DNA from 2 places in the Brevibacillus sp. Leaf182 genome. Region 2 is predicted to be linked to the other one. Evidence: riboswitches for the same ligand, from Rfam matches in the RefSeq annotation. Region 2 holds a riboswitch; the other holds the start of a gene.
The links. Region 2 has a riboswitch for FMN ahead of ribD (bifunctional diaminohydroxyphosphoribosylaminopyrimidine deaminase/5-amino-6-(5-phosphoribosylamino)uracil reductase RibD). Riboswitches for the same ligand answer to the same signal wherever they lie in the genome.
Positions count from the first base shown of each region.

Region 1: linked by a shared signal. The riboswitch ahead of ASG16_RS10490 (ECF transporter S component) and the one ahead of ribD (bifunctional diaminohydroxyphosphoribosylaminopyrimidine deaminase/5-amino-6-(5-phosphoribosylamino)uracil reductase RibD) in region 2 are both predicted to bind FMN.

Region 1 covers NZ_LMPN02000020.1:10,478-14,896, reverse strand. Annotated here, with positions in the region: gene ASG16_RS10500 (ABC transporter permease) at 1-478, shown strand, start outside; gene ASG16_RS10495 (ABC transporter permease) at 487-1,284, shown strand; FMN riboswitch at 1,612-1,766, shown strand; gene ASG16_RS10490 (ECF transporter S component) at 2,001-2,612, shown strand; gene proS (proline--tRNA ligase) at 2,926-4,392, shown strand.
Region 2 covers NZ_LMPN02000018.1:41,642-46,060, reverse strand. Annotated here, with positions in the region: gene ASG16_RS07990 (YdbC family protein) at 42-584, shown strand; gene ASG16_RS07985 (HAD family hydrolase) at 581-1,249, shown strand; FMN riboswitch at 1,317-1,464, shown strand; FMN riboswitch at 1,577-1,721, shown strand; gene ribD (bifunctional diaminohydroxyphosphoribosylaminopyrimidine deaminase/5-amino-6-(5-phosphoribosylamino)uracil reductase RibD) at 1,857-2,963, shown strand; gene ASG16_RS07975 (riboflavin synthase) at 2,983-3,639, shown strand; gene ASG16_RS07970 (bifunctional 3,4-dihydroxy-2-butanone-4-phosphate synthase/GTP cyclohydrolase II) at 3,656-4,419, shown strand, end outside.

The DNA.
Region 1 (4,419 bases), on a different contig from region 2:
GCAGGCGTTTGGGGAAGGGATCTTTCGCTTTCTCTTTTTCGCGGGTCCAGGGATATTCCTTATCAGCCTAATCATTCCGTTCAGCTTCCCGGCGACAGCGACTGGATGGGGGCTGTATTTGATCAGCTTGATGTGTGCGTTTTTGATCAATACACAAATTAATCTGGTAACAGGCTTGCTGACTTTCTTCTTGTTCCGAAACGATGGCATGATGCGAGCCAAGCGAGTCGTGGTGGATCTGTTGTCTGGTCTCGTGCTGCCGATCAGCTTTTTCCCGGGATGGGCGCAAACGGCAATGGGGTATCTTCCATTTCAGGCGGTCAACTATTATCCGAGCCTGATCTTCACAGGTGCGATTACAACGGAACGTTCCTGGGAATTGATCGGTTTTCAGGTCATCTGGATGTTTGTCATACTGGTTCCCATCTTGGTGATGTGGCGTCTTGCCCGCAACAAGCTGGTTGTGCAAGGAGGGTAGAGTAGAGCATGCAAAACATGAAACATATTTTCAGTATCTTTGCCGACTACCTGAGCCAGTACTTCAAGACGAGACTTGCCTATCGAACGGATTTTCTCGGGGATTTTGTGTCCAATCTGGTTTCTGAGCTGATCAATCTCATCTTTATTATTGTCGTGTTCACGCATGTTCCGCTGATGGGGGATTGGACGCGTGACGAGATTATCTTTATCTATGGTTTCTTTTTGGTTCCATACGCGTTGTTCTCGATGTTCTTCGGTTTTTGGGACTTCAACGAACGGTATATTATCCGAGGCGAGATGGATCGCATCCTGACGAGACCGATTCACAATCTGGCACAGGTGTGTCTCGAGTCGATTGCGCCAGACCGCATTTTTGGAGTCATAACCGGGATCATCATCATGGGGTATGCTGCCATTCAACTCGATTTGTCGTTTTACTGGTACGACGTGTTCATCTTTATCGGGCTCTCGATCAGCGGGGCATTGATTTACGGTGGCGTGTATACCGCGATTGCTGCGGTTAGCTTCTTTTCCGACTCGCGGACAGGGATTGCCCCGATGATTTACAACATCCAGCAATATGGGCGCTATCCGGTAGACGTGTACAACAAGGCTATACGCTTTGTGCTCACCTACGTGCTGCCGTTTGCCTTCGTAGGTGTTTATCCGGCGGCATACTTTTTGCGCAAGGAAGTCTGGTACACATATGCGGCAATGACGCCGGTAGTGGCTGTTATTTTCTTCGGGATTGGGCTGTTAGTCTGGAACTGGGGAGTCACGAAGTATCGGGGAGCGGGGTCTTGATGATTTATAATCCGAAGTCGTTGTGGTAATATTGGATGTAACGAGATCGAAAAGCATAAGGTAAAAAAAGACCGTCCCGGCGGCAACCGGAACGGTCGGTACAATAGGCGCTTCCCCTAAAGGGGGCGGCTCAATACTATGTTGTGAAATAGACCGCAGAGCTGTCAACTCAAGGGCGGTCTATTTCTTTTTGGTCAAGGTAACAACCAAGCCGAAGACCAATATCCCTACTAAACAAATCGGAAAAATAAACAAGAAGTGTCGCTTTGGCAGTTTCCTCTATTGTCAAATCAAAAAACAGCAGTATAATATGCTGTATACAACTACACATTCCTTCGGGGCAGGGTGAAATTCCCGACCGGCGGTGATCATGCTTTGTGCATGTTAAGCCCGCGAGCCTCCCGAGCTGTAAGTAGCGACGGAGTGCAGGATCTGGTGTGATTCCAGAGCCGACAGTACAGTCTGGATGGGAGAAGGATGACGACAGTACGTTTATCACACGTGCTTGTTTGCCTGTGCAAACGGGATGAGAACATAGAGGCCAGCCCTCTTGTTTCTTGTACCTTTTATTTGCGCACGGTTTTGTCATACGCTTGCAAATGCCCTGTGGAACTTATAGCCACAGGGTTTATTCTGTTTGTGTAACAAGACGTGTGAGCTTACAACGACTGTTGCCATTCCTCAAGAAGGAGTAGAAAAATGAGGAGATGGTAAACATGAAAGAAACAGCGCTGCATTCTTCGCGCACACGTGCAACCCAAAAGCTGGTGACGATTCCCATGCTGGCGGCCGTTGCATTTATTTTGCAGTATCTCGAGGTTCCCGTACCGCTCATGCCAAGCTTTTTAAAGCTCGACTTCAGTACACTCCCCGCATTAATTGGGGGACTCATGTACGGACCAGTAGCTGGTGTTATTATCGAGGTTCTGAAAAATACACTGCACATGCTCTTTAAAAATACAGACGGTCTGTTGATCGGTGAGCTCGCAAACGTTGTAGCAGGATCAAGCTTTATTTTTGCGGCTGTCTACATGCAGCGTCTCGGTCAAGGCAAAAAAGGCTTCCTGACTGGTCTCGCTCTGGGAACGATTTTGATGACGATTGTCATGGCTATTGCAAATGCTTATGTGCTGTTGCCTGCGTACGCTGTGCTTTATCAAATGCCGATTGAACAGCTCTTGACCATGTTCAATGCGACAAGTATCTGGTCATTGGTTCTGTACGGAATCGTCCCGTTCAATCTCTTCAAAGGTGTTATGATTTCAGTGGTCGCGTATCCGATCTACGTGAAGCTCGGCTCGAGAATCGCTGCGCGTACCAACAATTGACAACCACGATGTGACTCGCTAATATGTTTAGGTAATAGATAGTCACAAAAGGCTATGAAAGGACCCGCAGCTATTCCCCCGTGACAGAGAGTCGGCCCTAGTCTGGAAGGCTGATACGTAAAGGATACCTGCACCCCATCCTGAAGCTGCTGGTGAAGAGCTAAGCCGGATGCCCACCGTTATCGGGTTATCGAGAGGACTATGGCGTCTGCTGTAGTCAATCAGGGTGGTACCGCGGAAGTTAATCCTCCGTCCCTTTTTGGGATGGGGGATTTTTTGCATTTTACGTAAGAACAAAAAGGAGCGTAGACGGATGAAAGAGGACAAAGCGTTTGTAAAAGAAATTACACCGCAATCGGAGGATTTTTCGCGTTGGTACATCGATGCCATTAAAAAGGCGGATTTGATGGACTACACACCGGTACGCGGCTGCATCGTGTTTAAGCCAGATGGCTTTGAACTATGGGAGCGAATTCAAGAGGCGATGAATAAGCGCTTCAAGGAGACAGGGCATCGCAATGCCTATTTCCCGATGCTGATCCCCGAGTCCTTCTTTCAAAAAGAAAAAGAGCATATCGAGGGCTTCAATCCGGAGCTGCCTTGGGTAACAGAGGCTGGGGGAGAGCCGCTAGAGGAAAAGCTCGCGCTACGTCCAACCTCCGAGACGATCATCGGACATATGTACAGCCAATGGATTCAAAGCTACCGTGACCTACCTGTATTAATCAACCAATGGGCAAACGTTTTTCGTTGGGAAAAGCGGACGATGCCGTTCTTGCGGACATCAGAATTTCTCTGGCAGGAAGGCCACACGGCGCATGCGACAGAGGAGGAAGCTCGTCAGGAAACGATGCAAATGCTGGAGATTTATCGAGAGGTCGTCGAGCAGGAGCTGGCTATTCCGGTTTGGAAGGGACAAAAAACACCGAGTGAACGCTTTGCTGGTGCTGTTGACACGTATTCCATTGAAGCGATGATGAAGGATGGCAAAGCAGTGCAAGCGGGCACCTCACACTATTTGGGCGATAAATTCGCGCGCGGCTTTGAAATCAAGTTTTTGGATCGTGACAATCAGTTCAAGTACGTTCACACCACATCATGGGGAACCTCTACGCGACTGATTGGTTCAATGATCATGGTGCATGGCGATGACCGCGGTCTAGTGTTGCCGCCTCGCATGGCTCCGACACAGGTTATCATGATTCCAGTCGGTCCGATGAAGCTGCGAGAGAAAGTAATGGAGGCGTTTGATCCTCTCTTTGACGAGATCAAGGCCGCAGGAGTGCGTGTCCGTGCTGATCTTCGGGAAGAAACACCAGGCTGGAAGTTCAATGAGTGGGAAATGCGCGGGGTTCCTCTGCGTCTGGAGCTCGGCCCGCGTGACGTGGAAAATGGTCAAGTAATTCTGGCTCGTCGTGATACAGGGGAGAAGGTGACGGTTTCACTTGAAGGTATCGCGCAGACAGTTGTTCAACTGTTGGAAGAGATTCAGCAAAATATGTTCCAAAAAGCACTAGCCTTCCGTGATGAAAACTCACATTTGGGGATTGATACACTGGAGCAGCTATCCGCTCATATTGCCAAAAACGAGAGCGACAATAAAACGAGTGGATGGGTGTTAGCTGGCTGGTGTGGGGATGATGCTTGTGAATCGAAGATCAAAGAGGAAACTAAGTTCACCTCTCGCAACATCCCGTTTGAGCCTCCTGTAAAAAAGAAAGTCTGCATTTGCTGCGGCAAAGAGTCACAGCATAGCGTCTGGTTCGGTCGGGCTTATTAATCAAACAAAGGGTGTGTCCACGCTTCG
Region 2 (4,419 bases):
TCGCTCTTCCTTTTTTGTAAAAGATCGTAGGAGGCTTGGAAATGCTGATCAAATGGATTACATGTAAAGTAACAGAAAATCAGAAGCAATCGTTTTCCCATGCCCAAGCGAAATGGAGATCATTAGAGGACATAAAAGGCTTTCTGGGACAAGTCGGAGGGTGGAATCAGCATCAGCCGTTGGAAGCTTGTATTCTTACTGTTTGGGAGAGTAGAGAGCACTATCAATCTTTCATGGAGAAGGATCACGATCCTATTTTTCATCAGACAGGGCAGAGCCAGACATATGAAGCCATTTCTGTACAGCTTTTCTCGAAGCTCACAGACAGCGACGATCGTCAGTTGCTGGATGGACTAGAGAGCGCTCAAGTTCTTCGCGTAGTCTGTGGAAGCGAAAACAACGTACTCGCAAAAGCTGGGGCAGAGCCGGGAGGGATCGTTGGACAAAGCCTGAAGGATAGCCAGCAATATATAGCGGCGACTTTGTGGAATAATGATCAGCTCGCACCGACGGGCGACGCTCAAGCCTACACCGTTGCTCTAGAACAGACATGGCGAGTTGTTAAAAAAGGAGACCACAAATGAGTAAATCCTATACAAAAGGCATTATTTTCGATATGGACAACACCTTATTGCAATCCAGGATCAACTTTGCCGAGATGAAGAGGGCCATTTTTCAGCTATGGGTGGATAATGGGATCGTTTCTCCAACACTTGAGTGGGAGAAGTATACCGCATCACAGCTCATTGAGATTGGCAGAAAATCGGAGCAGATGACGAGTGAATTGGAACAAGCTATGTGGGAAGCAGTAACCGCGATTGAGAAGGAAGGCATGCATGGAGCTGTATTGGAGAAGCATGCGGTGGAAGTGCTGGATCGCTTGAAAGAGAACTACTATTTGTATATCCTGACCAACAACGCCTACGCCGCGGCAGAGGAGGCTTTGAACGGGACGGGAATCGCTCCCTACTTTGACGAAATCGTAGCTCGCGAACAAATGACGACCTTGAAGCCATCACCATCGGGCATTCACTATATTCGCAGCCGCAAGCCGGATTGGCCTGTTTCAGCTTGGACGATGATCGGGGATTCCTGGATCGATGGAAAGGCGGCCTGCGACGGACAAGTCGCTTTTATTGCCTATCAAGGGAACGAGCAGGACATGGAGCAAAATGGTGTTGTGCCAAAGGCGTACATAAGTGATTTGAAAGAACTCCTGACCGTCCTCGAAGAGTGCGAGCAAAGGTAAAGTGCACTTCTCCCATAAATGATTACAGACAATAGTGAAAAATATGCTATACTTTGCGTAACTGAATACCAGCCTTCAGGGTAGGGTGCAATTCCCGACCGGCGGTAATGACGAACGCACGTCTGAGCCCGCGACTCGCTATCGTAGCAGTTGATAGCGACTGACTTGGTGCAAATCCAAGGCCGACGGTACAGTCCGGATGGGAGAAGGTATTTGGAACGGCCTATTTCGCTGTTTTTTTCAAAAAAACAGTAGAAGCTAGGCTTCTTTCTGAACGCCCTGAGCATAATATTCATGGGCGTTTTTATTTTTATAAAACTTCATAGCGACAATCTTCAGGGCAAGGTGAAATTCCTGACCGGCGGTAATGGCGTACGCACGTCTGAGCCCGCGACTCGCTGACCACACTTACAGCGACTGATCTGGTGAAAACCCAGAGCCGACGGTACAGTCCGGATGGAAGAAGATTTTGTGCTTTCTTCATTTGTTTTTTTGTGAAAAAACGGATGAGGTAAGGCTTCTTTCCCTATGCCCTGAAACGTTTTGAGGTTTCAAGGGCTTTTTGCGTTGTGCTTGGCTGGAATGATGGAACAGAAAGGAGTGCGGTATGGAACAGGACAGCAAGTACATGGATCTGGCGCTGGAAATGGCACGATCGGCACGAGGCCAAACCAGCCCGAATCCCATGGTCGGAGCTGTGATTGTGAAGGATGGAACCATCGTGGGAATGGGAGCCCATCTGCGGGCAGGAGAACCCCATGCTGAGGTACACGCACTGCGGATGGCTGGGGAAAAAGCGCAAGGTGCGACCGCGTACGTGACGCTGGAGCCTTGCAGTCACTACGGAAAAACACCGCCGTGTGCAGAGGCGTTGATCGCAGCCGGTGTACGTCGTGTCGTTGTAGCGACGCTCGACCCGAATCCACTGGTGGCAGGAAGAGGAATCGAGATGCTACGGGCAGCAGGGCTGGAAGTAGCTGTGGGCGTGAGAGAAGAAGAAGCGAGGGCGCTCAATGAAGTCTTTTTCCATTACATCCAGACCAGACGTCCATTTGTGACGGTAAAGATGGCCAGTACATTGGACGGGAAAATCGCTTCGTTCACGGGACACAGTCGGTGGATTACTGGAGCAGAGGCTCGGGCAGAGGTGCATGAACTGCGCAGGCAGCACGATGCCATCCTCGTTGGGGTTGGGACGATTCTCGCGGATGACCCGCTGTTGACGGCGCGCCAGGAAGAGCAGCGTTTTGGAAGCCAGCCAGTTCGCGTGATTTTGGACAGTCATTTACGTACGCCGCTGGATGCCCGTGTCGTCCAGAATGCAGATGCGAAGACGTGGATCTTTACGACAGATGCAGCCCCAAGGGAAAAGCAGGAGCTGCTTGCGGCAAGAGGTGTAAAGGTCATCACAACGGATGCACCCATTCGCGTGGAAAAGGTGCTGCGTACGTTGGGAGAGCTGGGGATTACCTCGTTGCTTGTGGAAGGCGGGCAAGAAGTAAACGGCTCCTTTTTGCAGGCGAGAGCGATTCAAAAGGTCGTGAGCCATATCGCACTAAAGCTGATCGGGGGAAGCGGCGCGCCTTCGCCATTCGGTGGTCAAGGCTTTGCGACGATGGGAGAAGCGATACCGTTGACAAATGTCACGATCACTCCGATGGGGAAAGGTGATGTACAGATCATCGGGTACCCACAATGGGAGAAACAGGCGTAGCAAGTGAGGAGGAGAGAGCATGTTCACGGGACTGGTCGAAGAATTGGGCGTGTTGGAAGCAATTCAAGGGAACGAGCAGGCGAGTCGACTGGTCATCCGCGCTCAGCAGGTACTCGAAGGGGTGAAGCTCGGGGACAGTATCTCGGTCAATGGCATTTGCCTTACGGTTACTTCTTATACGAATCGTCAGTTTAGCGTCGATGTGATGCCAGAGACAATGAACAAGACGAGCTTGCGGAAATTACGAAGCGGACAGCGAGTGAATCTGGAGAGAGCAATGCGGCTGGGGGACCGTTTTGGCGGGCATATCGTCTCCGGACATATAGACGGGACCGGAATAGTTGCTTCACGAGAGGTGAATGCGAATGCAGTCGTGTTTCGGATTGAGGCCAAACCGCAGTTGTTGAAGTACGTCATTGCCCGAGGATCGATTTGCATAGATGGCATCAGTCTCACCGTGGTGGACGTAAACGATAACGGTTTTACCGTTTCGATCATTCCGCATACGCTGGCGAATACGAGTCTTGCAGACAGACGACCTGGGGACTTGGTGAATCTCGAAACAGATGTCATCGGCAAATATGTGGAGCGTTTGTTAGGGTATCAAAATCATGGCGGTACAGAAAAATCTGGCGGGCTCAGTCTAGCCTTTTTGCAGGAAAATGGCTTCGCGTGAGTAGGAGGGAGAAAGTATGTTTCATCGCATAGAAGAGGCATTGGAAGATTTGCGTCAGGGCAAGGCAGTCATCGTGGTAGATGATGAGGATCGGGAAAACGAAGGAGATTTTGTCTGCATGGCCGAAGCGGCTACGCCTGAAATGATCAACTTCATGGTCACACATGGCAGGGGACTCGTTTGCGTACCGGTGACAGAAGAGCACGCGACTCGCTTGCAGCTCCATCCGATGGTAAATGCCAATACAGACAAGCAAGGAACGGCTTTTACCGTGTCCATCGATGAAGGGTGTACACACACAGGGATATCCGCTCAGGAGCGCTCTCAGACGGTCTTGGCGATGCTGGACGATCAGAAGTCCGCAGAAGATTTCCGCAGACCGGGACATATTTTTCCGTTAATCGCGAAGTCTGGCGGTGTGTTGCGCAGAGCGGGTCACACCGAGGCGGCAGTTGATTTGGCTCGCTTGGCGGGGGGCATACCAGCAGGAGTCATTTGCGAAATTATGAACGAGGATGGCTCCATGGCACGTCTGCCGCAATTGGTAGAGATCGCACGCCGCTTTGATCTCAAGCTGATTACGATTGCAGACTTGATCGCGCATCGGATGCGGACGGAATCCATGGTGAAAAAGGAAATTGAAGTGCAGCTTCCGACCGCCTACGGTGATTTTCGCATAGCGGCCTATACGAACGAGCTGGACGGCAAAGAGCATGTGGCTCTCATCAAGGGAGAGATCAGACCGGATGAGCCCATTCTCGTCCGCGTTCACTCGGAGTG